Regions from separate parts of the Vibrio aquimaris genome, predicted to be linked through region 3. Evidence: riboswitches for the same ligand, from Rfam matches in the RefSeq annotation. Region 3 holds a riboswitch; each other region holds the start of a gene.
The links. A riboswitch is a leader RNA that binds a small molecule or an ion and turns the genes downstream of it on or off. The one in region 3 is predicted to bind thiamine pyrophosphate.
Positions count from the first base shown of each region.

Region 1: another riboswitch for thiamine pyrophosphate. It lies ahead of thiB (thiamine ABC transporter substrate binding subunit); the one in region 3 lies ahead of thiD (bifunctional hydroxymethylpyrimidine kinase/phosphomethylpyrimidine kinase).
Region 2: another riboswitch for thiamine pyrophosphate. It lies ahead of thiC (phosphomethylpyrimidine synthase ThiC); the one in region 3 lies ahead of thiD (bifunctional hydroxymethylpyrimidine kinase/phosphomethylpyrimidine kinase).

Region 1 is NZ_CP045350.1:342,951-350,117, forward strand. Features, by position in the region: gene fbp (class 1 fructose-bisphosphatase) at 1-184, opposite strand, end outside; gene mpl (UDP-N-acetylmuramate:L-alanyl-gamma-D-glutamyl-meso-diaminopimelate ligase) at 531-1,880, shown strand; gene FIV01_RS01665 (flavin prenyltransferase UbiX) at 1,895-2,518, shown strand; TPP riboswitch at 2,546-2,663, shown strand; gene thiB (thiamine ABC transporter substrate binding subunit) at 2,713-3,705, shown strand; gene thiP (thiamine/thiamine pyrophosphate ABC transporter permease ThiP) at 3,715-5,316, shown strand; gene thiQ (thiamine ABC transporter ATP-binding protein) at 5,303-6,010, shown strand; gene yjgA (ribosome biogenesis factor YjgA) at 6,087-6,614, opposite strand; gene pmbA (metalloprotease PmbA) at 6,723-7,167, shown strand, end outside.
Region 2 is NZ_CP045350.1:3,097,193-3,104,359, reverse strand. Features, by position in the region: rRNA gene FIV01_RS14425 (23S ribosomal RNA) at 1-302, shown strand, start outside; rRNA gene rrf (5S ribosomal RNA) at 406-521, shown strand; tRNA gene FIV01_RS14415 (tRNA-Asp) at 552-628, shown strand; tRNA gene FIV01_RS14410 (tRNA-Trp) at 674-750, shown strand; gene FIV01_RS14405 (multicopper oxidase family protein) at 1,376-2,758, shown strand; gene crcB (fluoride efflux transporter CrcB) at 2,867-3,250, shown strand; TPP riboswitch at 3,320-3,418, shown strand; gene thiC (phosphomethylpyrimidine synthase ThiC) at 3,586-5,526, shown strand; gene FIV01_RS14390 (thiamine phosphate synthase) at 5,526-6,899, shown strand; gene FIV01_RS14385 (HesA/MoeB/ThiF family protein) at 6,889-7,167, shown strand, end outside.
Region 3 is NZ_CP045351.1:837,967-845,133, forward strand. Features, by position in the region: partial or broken gene FIV01_RS18135 (IS1634 family transposase) at 1-264, shown strand, start outside; gene FIV01_RS18140 (substrate-binding periplasmic protein) at 476-1,216, opposite strand; gene FIV01_RS18145 (hypothetical protein) at 1,654-1,944, shown strand; gene FIV01_RS18150 (phosphatase PAP2 family protein) at 2,006-2,752, opposite strand; gene thiD (bifunctional hydroxymethylpyrimidine kinase/phosphomethylpyrimidine kinase) at 2,960-3,790, opposite strand; TPP riboswitch at 3,885-3,999, opposite strand; gene FIV01_RS18160 (HDOD domain-containing protein) at 4,125-4,955, shown strand; gene FIV01_RS18165 (VCBS domain-containing protein) at 4,963-5,424, opposite strand; gene FIV01_RS18170 (DSD1 family PLP-dependent enzyme) at 5,705-6,808, shown strand; gene FIV01_RS18175 (PhoX family protein) at 6,903-7,167, opposite strand, start outside.

The DNA of each region.
Region 1 (7,167 bases), on a different replicon from region 3:
CTTGGATGTTCTCACTTCCAACGGCACCTGTAATATCGCCTAGACCAGCGGCGTTAATTTCACGGTTAACAATTTTGGCGGCAAGACGGATTGATGAAAGTAGAGATGACAAGTCACCGCTAGCGTGGGGGAAGTCCGCTTGTTTCTCGACGATAAACTCGCCAAGCGTGCGCATACCAGACATGGTTTTTCCTTTAAGTCGCTTCAATAGTAGGGTATTGGCTTTGGTGTTCTCTAACGGAGCACTCTATTGCCAAGCCTTATTCTAAAAGCTATTTCTTTTTATTGGTAATAAACTAATTGACCGAGATCTCGTTTTATCAGTTATGTAACAAAACTTTTCTCTCTAGTTTGCCAAAGTGTTTATTTTTGTTTTCATTATTCTAGATAAAGTCATTCATTTCTGGTTTTGGTATGCTTGCTTGCCTATAGTTGTGGTTTTTCAACCAAAACCTAACCAAAGATTCTCGCATTTACGCGTATAATCACCATAATATCTAGTCAACTCTAACCTGGGGAGAAGGTTGTAGATGCATATTCATATCTTGGGGATTTGTGGCACTTTTATGGGCGGAGCTGCTGTTTTGGCTCGTCAGTTAGGCCACAAAGTTACTGGCAGTGATGCAAATGTTTACCCGCCGATGAGTACTTTACTTGAATCTCAGGGTATCGATATCATTGAGGGTTTTGACCCTTCTCAGCTTGAGCCCGCTCCCGATCTTGTTGTGATTGGTAATGCGATGAGCCGTGGTAACCCTTGTGTCGAACATGTTCTCAATAGCAATATGCGTTACACATCTGGTCCTCAGTGGTTGCAGGAGTTTCTTCTTCATGACCGTTGGGTGCTTGCGGTGTCTGGGACTCATGGCAAAACCACCACTTCAAGCATGCTGGCATGGATCTTAGAGGAATGTGGTTACCAACCCGGATTCTTAGTTGGAGGGGTATTAGGAAACTTTGGTGTTTCAGCTCGCTTGGGCGAAAGTATGTTTTTTGTCGTTGAAGCCGATGAATATGACAGCGCTTTTTTCGATAAGCGGTCGAAGTTTGTCCATTATCATCCTCGCACTTTGGTGATTAACAATCTTGAGTTCGATCATGCAGATATATTCGATGATCTTGAAGCGATCAAGCGGCAATTTCATCATTTAGTCAGAACGGTTCCTGGGAACGGACGTATTCTTGTACCGCAAGATACAGACATTGATGATGTACTTGAGCGTGGATGCTGGAGTGAAAAAGAAGTCACAGGTTTGCAAGGTGATTGGCGAGCAGAAAAAATGCTGGCAGACGGCTCTCAATTTAAGGTGCTTTTCCAAGGTGTTGAGTCTGGTGTGGTTAAATGGGACTTGGTCGGAGATCATAATGTTGACAATGCTCTGATGGCGATTGCTGCTGCTCGCCATGTTGGCGTTGTACCAGAGCTCGCATGTCAGGCACTGGCTAAATTTGTTAATACTCGACGCAGACTGGAGCTAAAAGGCGAGGTCAATCAAGTTCGAGTCTATGATGATTTTGCTCATCACCCAACAGCGATTGAACTTACCCTTGGTGGATTACGTAATAAGGTTGGCAGTCAGCGTATTTTTGCTGTGCTCGAGCCGCGTAGTGCTACGATGAAAAAAGGCGTGCATAAAGATTCACTGGCTGCTTCACTCGACCAAGCTGATCAGGTCTTCTTATATCAACCAGACAATATTGATTGGCCTGTTGCCGATATCGCAGAGCAGTGTCATCAGCCAGCGTATACGTCAAACAGCGTCGATGACTTGGTTGATATGGTGATAGAGCGAAGTATGCCAGGCGATCAAATCCTAGTAATGAGTAACGGCGGTTTTGAAGGCATACAAGAAAAGTTGTTGGCCAAACTTGCCGAGTAAATGAACCTAGTAGTATGAATCAAATAAACAACAAAGCGATAACATTAGCCTTTACAGGTGCGTCGGGCGCACCATACGGACTGAGGCTTCTGCAATGCTTACTAGCCGCAGAGTATCAGGTTCACTTGCTGATATCTTCTGCAGCGAGAGTGGTGCTTGCCACTGAGCATGATATGAAATTGCCCGGTAACCCCCAAGCTATCCAAGAAACCTTGGTGGAATATCTTGGGTGTGATTCAGAACAATTGCAGGTCTATGGTAAAGACGATTGGTTTTCTCCTGTGGCTTCAGGTTCTGCAGCGCCGAAACAGATGGTGGTTTGTCCTTGTTCTTCAGGCAGTGTTGCAGCAATTGCCCATGGAATGTCAGATAATCTTATTGAGCGAGCCGCAGATGTGGTCATAAAAGAGCGCGGCCAATTGATCTTGGTTGTGCGAGAAACACCGTTTTCGACTTTGCATTTGGAAAATATGCTCAAACTGTCTCAAATGGGCGTGACTATCATGCCAGCAGCACCTGGCTTTTATCACCAACCGTCTTCAATTGAAGATTTGGTGGACTTTATGGTTGCTCGAGTCTTGGATCATTTAGGTATAGAACAAAAGATGGTTCCACGCTGGGGATATGACTCTAGATAAATAGCTCAATTCCCATTACAATTCGGTCAACACTCAACGGGGAGCTGGTTATCACTATTGGTGATAAGGCTGAGATTAGGTATTGCCTAGGACCCGTATACCTGAACCAGATAATACTGGCGTAGGAATTGAGTCAAAATATTTGTGATAAATGTTTGCTCAAACCTGTGCCGCTCAATCAAGGAGAGCGAGCAGTGAAAACCCTTCATAGCACTATAGCTTTAGCGCTATTTGCATCATTTTCAGCATCATCAGCGGATAATACATTAACCGTATATACCTATGATTCTTTTGCGGCTAAATGGGGCCCTGGTCCTAAAATAGAGCAAGCATTTGAGGAAAAATGTCACTGCGACCTGAATTTTGTTGCTCTAGATGATGGTGTATCAATTCTTAATCGCTTGCGCTTAGAAGGTAAAAATAGCAAGGCAGATATCGTACTTGGCTTAGATAAGAACTTAATGCCTGAAGCAAAGAAAACTGGCTTGCTCACCAAGCATCATGTTGATACCAAAACAGTCGACTTGCCTAATGGCTGGAGTGACTCAGTATTTCTGCCCTATGATTTTGGTTATTTTGCCTTTGTATATAACAAGGAAAAATTGTCAAAGCCGCCTAAAAGCCTTAAAGAGCTAGTCGAATCTCGTGACGACCTTAAAGTCATCTACCAAGATCCGCGTACTTCAACGCCGGGTCAAGGCTTGATGTTATGGATGAAGTCTGTTTATGGCGATTCAGTCTCTCCTGCTTGGCAGCAGTTAGCGAAGAAAACAGTGACAGTGACGAAAGGGTGGTCTGAAGCCTATTCGCTATTTCTTGATGGTGAAGCCGACATGGTGCTCTCGTATACCACATCTCCGGCTTATCACTTGATTGCGGAGAATGACGCAAAGTTTGCTGCTGCGGATTTTAGCGAAGGCCATTATACCCAAGTTGAAGTTGCCGCTAAGGTCAAATCATCAAAAAATCCTCAATTGGCTGACCAATTTATGGCCTTTATTTTGAGCGATGACTTTCAATCTCTGATGCCTACGGGTAACTGGATGTATCCGGTCACAGACGTCACTTTACCTGACGGCTTTGACACTCTCACCATTCCCAATAAGGCACTAAGCCTGAATGAAGAAGAGGTGGCTCAAAACCGTAAGGCATGGATTAGAGAATGGCAAAGCGCTTTGACTTTCTAAGGGCACCTTTTGTATAAAATCCCCAAGCTAGGACTCTGGGTCGCGATATGCATCGCGGCCTTTGTTATTTGTGCCATTGGCGCATTGTTATCTTTTACTCCTTCATTAGACCTGTCACAAATATGGTTTGACCCTTATTATCGACACGTCACTAAGTTCAGTTTCTATCAAGCCTCATTATCAACTTTGTTGAGTGTTGGACTGGCTATTCCCGTTGCTCATGCTTTGTATCGAAATTCATTTGTTGGTAAGCAGTGGGTGCTCAAGCTCTTTTCCGCCACCTTAGTATTACCTGTTTTAGTTGGAATATTTGGCTTGGTGTCTATCTATGGCAATAAAGGCTTAATAGTTGAATTGCTTGATTGGATGGGGTTTGCAGCGCCATTTTCTATTTACGGCCTTAAAGGCATTTTACTTGCTCATGTATTTTTTAATTTGCCCTACGCCAGTCGACTATTACTTATGGCCCTAGAGTCTATTCCATGTGAGCAACACAAACTTTGTGCTCATCTTGGAATGACACATTGGCATAAATTTAAATGGATAGAATGGCCTAGACTGCGTCAGCAATTGCCCCATGTGATTGGTTTGGTGTTTATGCTGTGCTTTACCAGTTTTGCGACTGTAATGGCACTGGGGGGAGGCCCCAAATCAACCACCATTGAATTGGCTATCTATCAGGCGATAAAGTTTGACTTTGACTTGCAAGCAGGCGCGATTTTAGCGTTATGGCAAATGCTGTTGTGTAGCCTAATTGCTTTCTCAGTGCATCGCTTGGCAACGCCTATTTCGGTGACAGCTTCGACGCAAATAAGTGACCATTTCTCTCTATCCGCTTCGTGGAGATCTCGAGTATGGGATGGATTTTGGATTATCTTTAGCCTTTTGTTGGTGATACCACCACTGTTTATGGTGGTATGGAGTGGATTAAATGCCCAAGTGGTCAAGGTGCTTAGCGACCCGGCGTTTTGGAATGCTTTGTGGACATCGTGCAAGATAGCGCTGTTGGCAAGTGTTTTTGCTCTTTTCGCTGGCATTGCTATTTTGTTGACCAGTCGACGTTTGAGGTTGAATACCAAAGCCCGTTTTGCTGATCAAATTGAACTGATCGGAACCATTATTCTAGTCACACCAAGTTTGGTTATTGCGACTGGAGTGTTTTTATTACTGCGAAGTTTTACGGATGTTTTCAGCCTAGGTTTTGTGGTGGTGGTGATGGTGAACGCTTTGATGGGATTACCCTATGTGATCAAAACCCTATCCCAACCTATGTTGCATATTGAGCAACAATATCAATATTTGTGTGCCAGCCTTGGTATCAAAGGTTGGCAACGTTTTCGATTGATTGAGTGGCGAGCACTGCGCAGGCCACTGGCTCATGCATTTGCTATCAGTTTTATGTTTGCGATCGGCGATCTTAGCGCTATTGCTTTGTTTGGCAGCCAAGAGTTTCGGACTTTACCGCTGTATTTGTTTCAATTATTAGGAAGTTATCAAATTGCAGCAGCAGCTGTGGTCTCTCTTACTCTGTTGATTTTGAGTCTAGGTTGCTTTGCTTTGATAGAAAGCTTGTTCAAAGCTAACTCTAAGGTGAAATATGCTCACGTTTAAAGATGTTTGTTACCATTACCAACAAGATAGCTTCCTGTTTGAATTAGATATTCAGCAGGGAAGCCGAGTTGCTATTATGGGCCCAAGTGGTGCTGGTAAATCAACATTATTGGCTCTCGCAGCGGGTTTTATACAACCAAAAAGTGGTGAAATTGTTGCTAATGGAGAGGATGTTGTAAAACTTGAACCTTATCAGCGGCCATTTGCATTCTTGTTTCAAGAGCATAATTTGTTCGCTCACCTTAGCGTAAGAGAGAATATAGGTTTAGGCTTACACCCGGGCTTGAAGCTGAGCCAAGAGCAGCGTTGTATGGTTGAGCAGGCCGCCAAGCAGGTTGGTATCGACGAGTATTTGGATCGTTTACCCGAGCAACTATCTGGTGGCCAGCGCCAGAGGGTGGCGTTAGCTCGATGTTTTGTCCAGCCTCACTCTATATGGCTTTTGGACGAGCCCTTTTCAGCATTAGATCCCATGTTACGTGAAGAAATGCTCGCATTGGTTAATAAGCTTGCCACTGAACGCAATATTACCCTTGTAATGGTGACCCATCATCTCAGTGACGCCAGAGCCATAGGGTCTCATTTTGCCTATGTCGATAAGGGCAAAGTTTGGGCATCAGGCAATATTGAGGATTTAACGCCCGAGCATAAAGACCCAATATTGAGTGAGTTTGTCAAAGCAGGGCAGGGATGAAGTACACAACTAGGGCTAGCGATTTAGCACGCTAGCCCTAACTATTTATCAAGTTTAATGCTGAGATCGTGGAGTATTAAAACTCTTCATCGTGGAGTGCTTTGAGCACTTGGAATATCTCGCGGTACGCTTTAGCAGGCTTACCAGCGCTCTTTTCTTTTACCGCTTGACGCGCTAACTGGCGTAGGCGCTGGCGATCGGCTTGTGGGTAAAGTTCCAGTACGTCAGCAATCGCGTCATCGCCTTCTGTGAGCATACGATCGCGAAGCTGCTCTAACTTATGTAAGGCAGCGGTTGCTTGCGAGTGTTTGTTACGCACCTTGTCTAATGCGGCTTGCAAAGGCTCTGGGTCTTCAAAGCGCATCAACTTACCGATATATTGAAGCTGGCGTCTGCGAGCCTCGTTTTTAAAACGTTGCGCATCTTTAATGGCGTCTGCCAAGTCTTCACTGAGCGGAAATTTTTCAAGTACAGAAGGCTTTAGATTCACTAACTCTTCGCCTAGTTTCTGCAACTCTTCCATGTCACGTTTCATCTCGGTCTTACTGACCCAAATGATTTCTTCCTCTTCTTCCCATGGCGCTTTTTGGTTCTTACGTGCCATTTTTCTGCCTTAATTTAACTGTCTATTTCTCTATTTTAACAAGAATCATGGGGAGAAAGCGAAATTCTTGTTATCCTAGGAAGAATATACCTAAAGCATGAAGAAAATATGGACGTAAAACAGCAAATTGCTCAGCAAAGCGTTGAGCTCGAAGCCGTGGTTGCAAAAGCACTCGAAATGGCTGCGCAAAAATCCGATGGTGCTGAAGTCGCGATCACAAAGAGCACTGGATTAAGTGTTTCTACTCGGATGTGTGAGGTAGAAAATGTTGAGTTTAACAGTGATGGTGCCTTAGGTATTACTGTGTTTAAAGGGCAGCGAAAGGGCAGCGCCTCGACATCTGATTTGAGTGAAAAGGCGATACAACAAACGGTTTTAGCGGCACTTGACATCGCCAATTATACTTCCGAAGATCCTTACGCAGGCCCTGCGCCAAAAGAGCTGATGGTCAAAGAAATACCCGATCTTGATTTATTTCACCCTGATACTCCTGACCCTGATCAGGCAGCGCAAATTGCGATACGGGCTGAGCAGCAAGCGTTATCACACAGCG
Region 2 (7,167 bases), on a different replicon from region 3:
GTTCGGTCCCTATCTGCCGTGGGCGTTGGAAGATTGAAGGGGGCTGCTCCTAGTACGAGAGGACCGGAGTGGACGAACCTCTGGTGTTCGGGTTGTGTCGCCAGACGCATTGCCCGGTAGCTAAGTTCGGAATCGATAACCGCTGAAAGCATCTAAGCGGGAAGCGAGCCCTAAGATGAGTCTTCCCTGACCCCTTGAGGGTCCTAAAGGGTTGTTCGAGACTAGAACGTTGATAGGCAGGGTGTGTAAGCGTTGTGAGGCGTTGAGCTAACCTGTACTAATTGCCCGTGAGGCTTAACCATACAACACCCAAAGGGTTTTGATGGACTCAACTAGAACATTGAATGTGTTAAGAACAAAAACAGCTTTCCAAGTTATTCTCTAGAGATAGAGAGAAAGAATTTGCTTGGCGACCATAGCGTTGTGGACCCACCTGACTCCATGCCGAACTCAGTAGTGAAACGCAATAGCGCCGATGGTAGTGTGGGGCTTCCCCATGCGAGAGTAGGACATCGCCAGGCTTTATATTTAGACTTAGGTCTAACCAGTGCGGAGCGGTAGTTCAGTTGGTTAGAATACCGGCCTGTCACGCCGGGGGTCGCGGGTTCGAGTCCCGTCCGCTCCGCCACTTATTTAGAAACCTCGCTAATGCGAGGTTTTTTCAGATATCCACAGGGGTGTAGCTCCAATTGGCAGAGCAGCGGATTCCAAATCCGCGTGTTGGGAGTTCGAATCTCTCCACCCCTGCCATATTTAAGGCTCTAGTCTAAAGACTGGAGCCTTTTTACTTTGTAGCTCTCAAGCAGCGGATTCAGCTTATACCCAAAGAATACGCGTGTTGGGAGTTCGAATCTCTCCACCCCTGCCATATTTAAGGCTCTAGTCTAAAGACTGAAGCCTTTTTACTTTGTAGCTCTAAAGCAGCGGATTCAGCTTATACCCAAAGAATACGCGTGTTGGGAGTTCGAATCTCTCCACCCCTGCCATATTTAAGGCTCTAGTCTAAAGACTGGAGCCTTTTTACTTTGTAGCTCTAAAGCAGCGGATTCAGCTTATACCCAAAGAATACGCGTGTTGGGAGTTCGAATCTCTCCACCCCTGCCATATTTAAGGCTCTAGTCTAAAGACTGAAGCCTTTTTACTTTGTAGCTCTCAAGCAGCGGATTCAGCTTATACCCAAAGAATGGGCGTGTTGGAGCTTAGAATCTCTCCACTCCTGTAACATATAGAAGATCTAGTTGTAAAACAGCAGGCTTTTCTCGACTCAACTTTTTATGCTTCATGGATGGTCGATGATTTTTGTTATACATCGATGAGAAGTATTCTTATTTATCTGTTACATTTATCGCCCTGTTGAATTCATATTCTATTATCTATGAGTATCTCTCGTCGCCAATTTGTAAAATCTGGTCTAGCACTTTCCGCACTCAGTGTTCTTCCAGCTTGTAGTTTAACTCGAACTTCCACTAATCCAGATGAATGGATATACGATCTTACGGCAGAGCCGGCTTCAGTGGAGCTTGTTCCCGGTTATACGACCAATGTGCTAGGTTTCAATGGCGAGATACCTGCTCCGACTATTCGGTGTCGTCAGGGGCAAGAGGTAACGATTCGGTTTACGAATAAACTTGATGAGCCTACAACCATTCATTGGCATGGGTTGCGAATACCTATAGAAATGGATGGTGTCCCATTTCTTAGTCAGCCCCCTATTATGCCCGGTGAAACCTTTGTATATAAATTTACCCCGCCAGATGCAGGCACATTTTGGTATCACCCTCATATGAACAGCGTTAAGCAATTAGGCATGGGCTTGGTTGGCTTGATCATTGTCGAAGAGTCAGTTCCTGTTCGGTTTGACCAAGAATACGACCTGATGCTCAAACATTGGCACCTTGATAAACAGGGGCAGTGGAAAGATCTCATGATCCCTCGCCTAAGTGCAAGAATGGGCACGCCGGGTGAATGGAGTAGTGTCAATGGCGTTCATGAACCGGTTTATCAGTTAAAAGAAAACGCAGCGACACGAATACGTATAGCTAATGTGGACAATACCTTGACCTACCCAATCGCTATTGAAGGTGCTCAAGCATGGGTCATAGCGATAGACGGTAATCCAATAGAATTCCCCTATGAGCTTTCTCAGCATAAAATTGGCCCAGGTATGAGACTTGACCTTGCTTTAATTGCTCCTAAGCAAGGAGAGCGTGTTTATGTGCGTTATATGAAGGGGCGATTCCCTTTCCCATTATGTGAGTTTGATATTGTTCATTCAGATCTGCCAGATCAGCGGTCCATTCCAAAGTTGCTCCTTAACCCTGTTCCCGATCTGGACCTTGATAATGCTCAAAAACTTGATTTTGTATTCGAATGGGAGGGGGCAGTATCACCAGTTGGCAAAAATGGTAAGTCGATGCCTAAGTTCTGGTTAACCAATAAACGAGCATGGGAGGGGATGTCAAAAGATAATATACCTGAGCCTCTTGCTTCACTTGAACTGGGTAAAACATACATTTTCTATCTAAAGAATGTTACTCAATACCATCATCCAATCCACTTGCATGGGCATACATTCACAGTATTGGAGCTGAATGGCAAAAAAGTAGAAGCCCCTTTTCATACCGACACAGTGTTGCTTGGTAAGAATGGGACGGCTAAAGCGGCATTTGTTGCCGACAATCCCGGCCGCTGGATGTATCATTGCCATGTGATTGAGCATATGAAAACGGGCTTAATGGGTTATATTGAAGTAAAGTGACTCCTGTAACTTTTTAAATCTCATGTTATTTTGCAGTGATATTACTCGATAATTTGTTACTATTGTTCGTTAACTATCCAAAGGTAACAGGTATTCTCTGGGGGGATAATGGTACAGCTTTCGATTCTTGGGTTTATTGCACTAGGTGGGGCTTTGGGGGCATGTTCTCGTTATCTTGTGACTGAGGTTTTTGTTGCCTTACTTGGACGAGGTTTTCCGTACGGAACCTTGACGGTTAATGTGATTGGCTCTTTTGTTATGGGGCTTCTCATTGCTGCATTTGAAAATGAAATGTTAGCCAGTGAACCATGGCGCCAAATTATCGGCTTGGGGTTTCTTGGAGCTTTGACCACATTCTCGACTTTTTCCATGGATAATGTTTTGCTGATGCAGCAGGGCGAGTTTTTTAAAATGGGCCTCAATATATTAGCGAATGTTATTTTGAGTATTTCTGCTGCTTGGGTGGGCTTTCAATTGATCGCCAAGCTCTAGTGACTGTCAATATTTCGCTAATTACTGTTTAACTTGGCTTGGTTTAACCAAGTCTCTTCTATATACTTTGTTTACTTGTCGGAGTGCCATAAGGCTGAGACCGTTTATTCGGGATCCGTTGAACCTGATCAGATTAGTATCTGCGAAGGGAACAAGAGAAGATATCTATACCAGCTTCAGTTCTGGTTTATCTATCAACTTGTCGAACACAGCTGTATCGTTATTGTTACTTGAAGTAACCCTATTTGGCTCTCGTTTGACACCTCTTGTCGCATCTTTCCGCCAAGCATTTTTATGACTTTTTATCTAAGAATAACAAAGCAAGGAAAAATGCTATGTCGAATCGCAAACAAGCTCGACTGGAAGCAAAACAGTTTATAGACACGCTTTCAGCTGCACCATATCCTAATTCTAGTAAAGTCTATGTTGAAGGCTCTCGGCCCGATATCCGTGTTCCCATGCGTCAAATTAAACTTTCAGATAGTTTGATTGGTGGAAGTAAAGAGAGCCCCGTTTTTGAGCCCAATGAAGCTGTTAGAGTCTATGACACTTCTGGACCATATACAGATCCTGACTACGACATCGACCTTTATAATGGTCTACCTAAGCTCAGAGAGAGGTGGATCATAGAGCGCAGCGATACTGAGCTACTAGACGATGTAAGTTCAGTCTATTCCAAGCAGCGGTTAGCGGATGAAACACTTGATGATCTTAGGTATGGGAATCTTCCTCGTGTTCGTCGAGCAAAGAAAGGTCAATGCGTTACTCAACTCCATTATGCTCGCAAGGGTATCGTAACGCCAGAGATGGAATATATTGCACTGCGCGAGAATATGGGGCGTGCAGTCTATCGAGACAAGACTTTAAACCAACAGCATCCGGGTGAAAGCTTTGGCGCTCATTTACCCAAGGATATTACCCCTGAGTTCGTGCGTCAGGAGGTAGCACAGGGCCGCGCAATTATACCTTCCAACATAAACCATCCCGAGTCTGAGCCTATGATCATTGGCCGTAACTTTCTTGTCAAAGTGAACGCTAACATTGGTAATTCATCGGTTACGTCGTCAATTGAAGAGGAAGTTGAAAAGCTGGTTTGGTCAACTCGCTGGGGAGGCGATACGGTTATGGATCTTTCCACTGGTCGCAATATTCATGAAACGCGAGAGTGGATTTTACGTAATAGCCCGGTGCCAATAGGCACGGTTCCTATGTATCAGGCGCTAGAAAAGGTCAATGGTGTTGCTGAAAGCCTGAACTGGGAAGTTATGCGTGACACCCTGATAGAGCAAGCAGAGCAGGGCGTTGATTACTTTACCATCCATGCAGGCCTTCTTTTGCGTTATGTCCCTATGACGGCTAAACGCGTGACTGGAATCGTTTCTCGTGGAGGGTCGATTATTGCCAAATGGTGCTTGGCGCATCATGAAGAAAGCTTTCTTTACACACATTTTAGAGAGATTTGCGAAATTTGTGCGCAGTATGATGTTGCCCTTTCCCTCGGTGATGGATTAAGACCAGGATCGGTTGCTGATGCTAATGATGAAGCTCAATTTGCTGAGCTGAGGACTCTTGGTGAGCTCACCAAGATAGCTTGGGAATACGATGTACAAGTCATCATAGAGGGGCCAGGACATGTACCTATGCACATGATTAAAGAGAATATGGAAGAGCAATTACATCATTGCCATGAAGCACCTTTCTATACTCTTGGACCATTGACTACCGATATTGCACCAGGCTATGACCACATTACATCGGGTATAGGGGCGGCGATGATTGGTTGGTACGGATGCGCCATGCTTTGTTATGTCACACCTAAAGAGCATCTAGGTTTACCTAATAAAGAAGACGTCAAAACTGGACTGATTACCTACAAAATAGCTGCACATGCGGCAGATTTAGCTAAGGGGCATCCCGGAGCGCAAGTTCGAGATAATGCCTTGTCCAAAGCACGCTTTGAGTTTCGCTGGGAAGACCAATTTAACTTAGCTCTAGACCCAGATACTGCTCGTTCTTTTCATGACGAAACACTACCTCAAGAGTCAGGTAAAGTGGCGCACTTCTGCTCTATGTGTGGTCCTAAGTTTTGCTCGATGAAAATTTCCCAAGAGGTTCGAGAATACGCCAAAGACAAACAGCAGGTCGCTGCAGACCAAGCTATTAGCATACAAATGCTGGATGATCCGCTGGAAGGGATGCGTAAAAAGTCACAGGAGTTTCTAGCGACAGGGTCTGAACTTTACCATCCAGCGGCTCATGCTGAGGCCAATGAATAATGACAAAAATCCTTATTCCCAAGCCACTGATTGAGCTTACAGGTCTTATTCAACAGTATTTATTGAGCGCGAAAAAGCAAGGGTTTGCTATTAATGAGATAGAGTTGGGAGTGAGTTCTACTTCATCATTTAAAGTGATTAAAGAACATCAGGTGACTAATTTTAATACGGATATTATTGATGACGCTCTAGAGGTGACTGAAAACACTCATTATGTCTACTATCGTTCCAAGCTATCCGCTCTAGATTACAACCGTTACTCTCCTAGCTCTTTCTATATAGGTATTGATGATATAGAAAAAAACACAGAAAATCATATGGATATATGGTTTAGCCCTGCAACAGGTGAAACTCATGCGTTATCTTGTGGTCGCAAATGTGATAGTGATAATTTTAAGCCAAAGGAACATTTTTGTTGGTTAGTTACGCTCTTCGCATTGGAGTTTTCTATGGAGGACTCGTTGGTTTTGGCTCGAGCTATGACCAATAGAAAAGATAATGTTCCACGTGAAACATATGGAGATAACGACTTAAATCCTAGTTTACTCAGTTGGCCGAATAGCATTTCTGAGTTTCCCACACCTGTTCAGAACGATTCACGCTTGTGTATTAGATCGGCTCGGTCATCAAATACGCCTGATACACCATTTGCATCTATTGCGAAAGATGGCTTAGGCATATACCCGATTGTCAGCAGCAGCGAATGGGTGAAAAAGTTACTAGAGTTAGGCGTAAAAACAATTCAGTTACGCTTGAAGGGCTTAAGTCCAATTGAGTTGGAGAGTGAAATTGTTAGATCAATTGAGCTTGGATGCCGATATGGCGGCCAAGTTTTTATCAATGATTACTGGGAACTCGCGATTCAACATGGTGCTTTTGGCGTTCACCTAGGCCAAGAAGATTTAGAAAAATCAAACTTGTTACGTATTAAGCAGGCCAATCTTAGACTGGGTATATCAACTCATGGTTATTATGAGCTTTTACGTGGTTTGAGTCTTTGTCCTAGTTATATTGCCATAGGACCTATTTTTCATACCAACTCCAAGAAGTTAGTGTCCAAACCACAAGGGTTGGCACGTTTAGCATTATACCAACAGCTAATCGACAGTATTGGCTCTTGCAATATATCAAGCGGTCGCCTTAAAGCAAGCCCTTGTCCTACGGTAGCAATCGGTGGCATTAATCAAGCGAATGTTGAGCAGGTCTTGCAATGTGGTGTATCCAGTATTGCCTTGATAGGCGCTATTTCTGCTTCAGATAACTTAGAGACTACCGTTAGCTTTTTTACTGATCTACTCCAGAGCTATGTTGACAAAAGCAAGGGCCAAAAACCACTTTCTATAAAAGAATCTCGGAGGGCTTATGTTAACTGATGATGAGTTTAACCGTTATCAGCGGCAAGTCACTCTTCCAGAGATAAGTGAACAGGGACAAGTCAAGTTAAGTCAGTCACATGTGCTTATGATTGGTTGCGGCGGTCTGGGTAGTGCCGCGAGTTTATATTTAGCAGCATCAGGTGTGGGTAAGCTGATTATTATTGATGACGATGATGTTGAGCTTAGCAACCTCCATCGACAGGTTGTTTATCGCGATAAAGACATCTCTTCATCTAAAACTCAGGCGATGACGAGTCAGTTGCTA
Region 3 (7,167 bases):
CTCAGCGAATCGAGGCACTACTGATGATCATGACGCTTAGTCTACTCGTTTACGCAAGCTTAGAGCACAAAATCCGAGAGAGTCTCACTACGACCGAGGAATTCTTTCCTAACATGGTAAAGAACAAGACGACAACTAAACCGACAGCACGTTGGGTATTCTTAAAATTCGAAGGTATCGACACACTCGAATTTGGCGGTCAAAGCTTCACAACGGCGGCTGCTTAAGCTTCTTGGTGTACTGTATGAAGCGGTTTATTCCTAAATTGACTGCGGAATCTCGGATATAATCTAGCTCTCTTGTTCGCAACACTGAAATCATTGAATATACCACACGTTTGCTGGCAGTAGCATGGTAGTTTTCCGTGCGACCACTCCTAGTCAATAAGGAAGTTATTTAGGAATCGCAAAACCTTCACGTCGGGAGAATCTATCCAAAGCTAGTTTATCAACTTATCAGGTAATTTAAGTTACTGTTAATTCAAAAAATTATCGACAATTTTTTTATATGAGCCATCGTTACGCATACTTTTTAACGCCGCCTCAGCCCTGTCCCTATAAGATTTATTAGTGAAACCTATATAATAATCCGATGTTCCTGGAAAAATAGGATGATAAGTAAATTGAAAGTCTACATTTGATAAGTCGTCATTATCTTTGATTGCTTTTTTGGTTAGGTATCTGAATATAGACTTATCGATAATGATAACTTGTACTCTACCATGTAAAAATAATAGTACCTGCCTTATCGAACGAGAGTATTCCTTATATTTTCTGTTATCTGACATAAGAGATTGAAGCCCTAAAACATTTCCTGCGTTGTGCCAAGCAGCCACACTTTTATCCAACAGGTCAGAGACAGAGTTAATAGTAAGGTTATCTTTTGACATCGAAATTGCGATGTTCTGGTAACCACTAAACACCGATGTGTAATATAAACTAGGGTTATTGGTTTTTGGAACAGTAATAGCTGCATCAACACTGTTATTTTGGTAAGCCACTATTAACCTCTTGTTGTTCATGCATCTTTCACTCATATCTTGGAAGCCTGCGCGAGAAAAGAGTTCTCTAGCTAAGCGTATCTCGACTCCATCACTACATGAATTATTAACGAATGGAGGCCTCTTTTGCCCATAACCTATTTTAAGGGATTCTGCCTTTGCATAGAAAGGAACAAAAGTCACACTATATATCATAATTAATAGTAGATTTTTCACTAATATTTCCCCCAAATTTTTATAAAACTACAATGATATTTCGTTATAAAAGCAAAAAAAATCAATGTTAATTGTCATTAATATAGATTATGAGAATACAGTAAGGAATTCATAACTCCAACAGGTGCTCGCATCCGGTTCAAAACTGCGCGACATTAAAATGATTAGATGGGGTTTACCGCAGCCTACTATTAAATGATGTGATGTCGCGAGCATGGGAGGACATACACCAACTCCAACATCAACCGCAAGGGAAAGTATCGGTAACCGCACCTGTCGTTCATGCGATCAATGCAATCGAAAAAAGACTGAAATCCGTGACGGAATTTTGAACACCTGTTTAACCAAGATCAAGCTTCGAGATTATTTGTGACCACACACGAAACACTGTCCTACAATTGAAAAACTCATCAATAAATTGCTAGGGGGAATTAACGATGATTTCAACATTCAGAGACTACGAACTACAAGATAAAAATCACTTTCATGCACATATAGAGGTAAACCCGACTGGGCTACTAGATGTTGATATTATTGAGAACAAAGAACATCACCAAACAGAGCTTTGCAACGTAAGCTTTGAAAAACTAGCAGGCAAGACACGCTTAAAAGGCAAGGAAGCACAAAACCAGTGGCAACTCGATCTTGATGACAAGGACGCGATAGAGCTGTACCTCCTCATATCGAAAGCTAATGAAGAGTACGAGACACTAATGCGAGATCTATAACGTAAAGTGTAACTGTTGGGAAGCGTTGTATTTTTCCTGACAGTTTCTTTCTCCCAGACCTCTATCCCAATTTCGCTTTAAGGCACCAGCTCAGAATTTTATCACTCAAGCGTTCCAACTTGTCAGCAAACAGGTAGATCAACAAAACAAAAACCACAGAGCCTAAAAGATCTATCGGCCTGTGCATTCCAAACCATAATCGACTGTATGCAACTCCCATGGCCCAAGCACTTATTGCCAGAGTGAGCAAGTAACGACCATTTCGGAGAAATATATTACCAAAAAATGCCAAACAAACAGCAGCGAAAATAGTGTGTCCTGATGGAAATGAGTAGTCTCTCTCTCCCTGCCATTGAGACGTTCTCCAACCACTCACTATCCCCCCCATCTCTGCTATCACCTCATTTTTCTGCAACGAGCTCAGGTTATAGAAATGTGAAGGCTGGGGGATCAAAAGATTTTGAGTCAAAACTTCAGTGTATGGCCTAGGAATTTCAGTCAGCTGTTTAAGGGCCGACTTACAACCAAAGCCTAGAACAAGTATCAACCCTAGGTGCACTATTTTTTTTACCCGCTCGGAACGTGTTGGAATGAGTTTCCAAGAAATAGCTAACATAACGATAAGTGAAATAACAAACCCTTTGGGGCCCGCAGAAAACGTTAGGACAGTTGCGCTAAAACCTACAGGGACTGACACAGAGCTGAGTAAATCAATATCATTAACAAAGACACTTAGCGCCATTATTCCAAGAAAAAATAAGATCAGAAGTGTCACATAATATTGATTGCTAGATAAAGAATGCTTCACCACCTATACTCCGCATCGAAATCTTGAAGAGGCAAAATATTAATCGATGCACTAGGGACAATTTATCAGATCAATGTCAAATCAGTGAAAGTTCGCGCTAACATGTTAAAGCCATCACACAGTAGCATTATATTACTCAATAACTTAGAACCAATAGCCTGTTGCTGCTGAGCCAGTTCCTAGATGAACACTAAGGGTAACCGCATATCAACGAACATTGGTATGACCATCAAAAAAGTGATGAACAGGCCCTCTTCCCTGCCCAACATTAAGCAATTCGGCATGAGCAATGGCTTGCGTGATATACTGTTTTGCCAAATATATAGCTTTATGTAATCGATAACCCTGAGCCAAATAAGACGCAATAGCAGAAGATAGTGTACACCCTGTACCATGTGTATTTCGGGTTGAATGACGTCGCGAATGCAACCACTCCGTACGATTAGGTAGGATCAGTAAATCGGAACTATTTGGTGAAGATTCCATATGTCCGCCTTTTAAAAGCACAGCCTCACACTCAAGTTGGCGCAATGGCTCGATCATACTCTCTACCTGGTGTGTATCCTTAGGCTCACCTTTTCCAATAAGCACTGCTCCCTCTGGCAAGTTAGGGGTAACTAAATCGGCCATCGGCAGCAATTCCTCTCTTAATGTACTAATTGAAGAATCTTCTGTAAGTAATTGTCCGCTGGTCGAAACCATCACAGGATCAACGACTAAGTATTGGGGTTGATGTTGCTTAAGTTTATCCACAACTAACTTGATTACGCTTGAGTCCACAAGCATTCCTACTTTAACAGCGGCAACATCAAGATCACTAAATACCGCATCTAGCTGACGTTCAATGAGCTGAAGTGGTGTCGGATGAATAGCAGAAACACCAAGTGTATTTTGAGCAGTAATCGCCGTAATAACAGAACAAGCATAACTACCAGTTGCGGAAATGGCTTTAATATCAGCCTGAATACCAGCGCCTCCACTACTATCAGAACCCGCAATGGTTAATACGACTGGAGGGATGAGGTCTTGGTTTGGCATAATAGCTCCTTGTACTGGAAGTAAAGAAACGCTTTGCCAATCACTGCCACTCAACACAATATAAGCGAGCAAAGTGAGAACAGGTGCCGCTTACGCACCCGTGCAAATAGTTCCCTACGCCAGTATTAACTGAATCAGGTTCGACGGGTCCCGCAATGCGATCTCAGCTTATAATGCACCAGTCCATATAAGCTCCCCGACTATTTAAATCCAATGCTAGCAAGAAATCGAGTTCTCTAACACCCCAAACTTTATTGTGCCAACGTACGCTTCAGGCATCACACCAACATGCTATCCTATAGTAATGGCTCTCATAGGCTCAGAGGTTTTATACATGGCGCAAGAAGCTCTTTTATCTCGGATCAACGAACTGCCTCGCATTCAAAAAGTACTTCAAGATTTGCTTAACATGGTGAATGAAGATGAAGTGGATTTCGAGCAACTCTCAAAAAAAATATCAACTGATCAGGTGCTTAGCGCAAGGCTTTTGCGTATGGCTAACTCTGCACACTTTGGTGGGAATACGCCCGTCTCTTCCGTTCATCAAGCACTATTACGTGTGGGAACAGGACCGATAAGAACATTAGTCGTTGCCTCTGTACTATCGAGTGCCTTTCCTAAAGTGGAAACATTAGATCTCAACCAATACTGGATAGATACTTTTGAAGTGTCTGTCATCGCGAGTAAAATTGCTGAGCAAATGAAAGCGGACCCTCACGAAGTTTTTACTACGGGCATCCTGCATAATATCGGCGAGCTCATGATTCACACATTAGTACCTGAGGCCGCTGTACAAATAGCAACCCGAGCACAAAATGGAGAAGACGCCATATCTGTCCAAGAAGAATTGCTAAATATCAGCGCCCCAGCATTAGGTGCGAAATTAGCTAAATCATGGCACTTCCCTGCGCCTATGGTAGATGCTATCGCAAACTTCCATGAACCAAGAGACGCTGAATTATCTCCTCAAATGGCCACAACCATTCACTTGGCGCGCACTATAAATAGAGATTGGGATGAACTCATAACCGATGAGTCTAAAATGAGATACATCAATGAACATCCAGATTCTAGGCTTCTACAAATACCTGCTGACTTTGCAGCGACAATAGACAAGTTTCGTGGAAGTGGCCGTGAGTTGGCGGCACAACTCAATGCCGCCTAATCAGATCTCAAAGCGAGAACGCAGAGGTTTCCGTTGTTACTTTATCAACCATAGCGCCGCCTTGACTCCCAATCAGAGTCAAAAAAACTGTGAATTGCTGGCCTTGCTCGGTGCAAACAGAAAACTGCTCCATTTTCTTCTCACCAGGTTTTAGAAATTGCATCTTGATGTTATACACTGAGTAGCACCAGCGGCCATGACAATCTACGGTCAGAGAGCCTAATGTATCTTTCTCTGCAATCACACTGTCCGTATCAAACTTGGTATAAGGACAGACTTGGTCCGGAAGCTCAAACACGCCTGAATCAACCAGCAATGGAAAGCCGTTACTTTGGGAACGATCATGATCATCATGCTTTGCGTCATATTTCTCTGCTTCAGGGTGATGTGACCTGTTGTCAGCAAACATACGTAGGCTAAAGATGTTGACACTACGGTGGCCAGCCTGAGAATTAAGGGAATGAGCCATAACCGCCTCCTGTGATTCAAAATGCATGAATAGTCTCAATAACGCAAGCGGTGTGCCATAAATCAATCCATCATAATTTCGGAAAAGCTATTACTGTTCAAATAGATAGCTAATATGGCATTATTAACACAATCTCGCTTTCAAAATGAGTCGCAAAACAAAATAAGGTTATTAATATGTTAACGGTAATAAAGGGCGATAGTTTAATATTAGGCAAAACCATGCCATAACAACAAATCCTATGTTCCCCAAAATGCGATAAAATAAGAAATATCAGACTATGAAACTAGAAAACCTTGATACACCAGCCTTGTTCATTGACATAGACACTGTCGAGAACAACCTGACAGAAATGCAACGTAGAATTGATCATCTTGGCTTAACACTCAGACCTCATACTAAGGCACATAAAATCCCTCAGCTAGCACGAAAACAGATTGATTTCGGTGCAAAAGGAATATGTACTTCTAAACTCGGTGAAGCTGAAATCATGCTCGAAGGGGGTATTGAAGACATTCTTATCACCACGCCTATTGCAGGGGATAACAAAGTACAGCGTCTAATTAAGCTCCATACTCAATACCCTAAAGCAAAGCTATATCAAGTTATCGACCACCCTTTGCACGTTGAGAGTATTGCTAAATTAGCCAAGCAGTCGCAAGTAGAAGTCAACCTTTTAATCGAGGTCGAAAGTGGCCAACAACGATGTGGTGTCGTGGTTGGTCAAGACTTATTAGCTCTGATTGAGAAAATCGTCGACACTCAAGGAGTAAATTACTCGGGCATACAAGCATACAGTGGTCACTTGCAACTTATTAAAGGTTTCGAAGAAAGACAAAAACAAGCACGAACAGCCGTTACCGATCTATTTGACTACATAGAAACTGAACTCAAACCACGTAACCTAACACCCCAAATTATCAGCGGGGGTGGTACTGGTACTTATCAGGCCTATCAAGGTTTGCATTACACTGAGATACAAGCTGGATCGTATCTGTTTATGGATGCTTCATATACCAAGATCGGAGACGAGCAAAATCAGGATGCTAACCGGCAGTTTGTCCCAGCTCTAAAAGTACTTAGCACAGTGATAAGCCACCCAACACCAAACCGCGCCGTCATTGACGCTGGAATGAAATCACTTTCAATCGATCTAGGGATGCCGACTGTCGATACTAGGCAGGATATCACCTATCAGTGTGGTGGTGACGAACATGGCATACTGCATATCGACTCACACCAAACACTCAATATAGGTCAAACTTTAACGCTAACCCCTAGCCATTGTGACACCACTTTAAACAACTTTGACTATTTGCATGTTGTCAAAAATGGACAAGTAGTGGATACATGGAAAATTTCTGGTCGAGGACGCTCAGATTAGCGCGAACCTAAGGTTTTTAGTTGTTTTACAACCAAGAAAAAAAGGAGCATCACTGCTCCTTGTTTTCTTGGTTTGCCAAAATACGCGAGCGTGATTACGCCCCAATCACACCGCCATCATTACGGGTAATCGCCATGATAGTTGACCTCGGTTTACTGTTGCCACCAGCAGGGAAATGAGACGGAGCTCCGCTGTCTCCCGGATGCTGTACGCCTACGAACATGGTTTTATAATCTTCAGAGAAGGTCAAACCTGTGATTTCACACGCTATAGGTCCTGTTAAAAAGCGACGTACTTCACCTGTCATAGGGTCACCACAAAGCATTTGGTTATTGCCCTGCCCAGCAAAATCCCCTTTG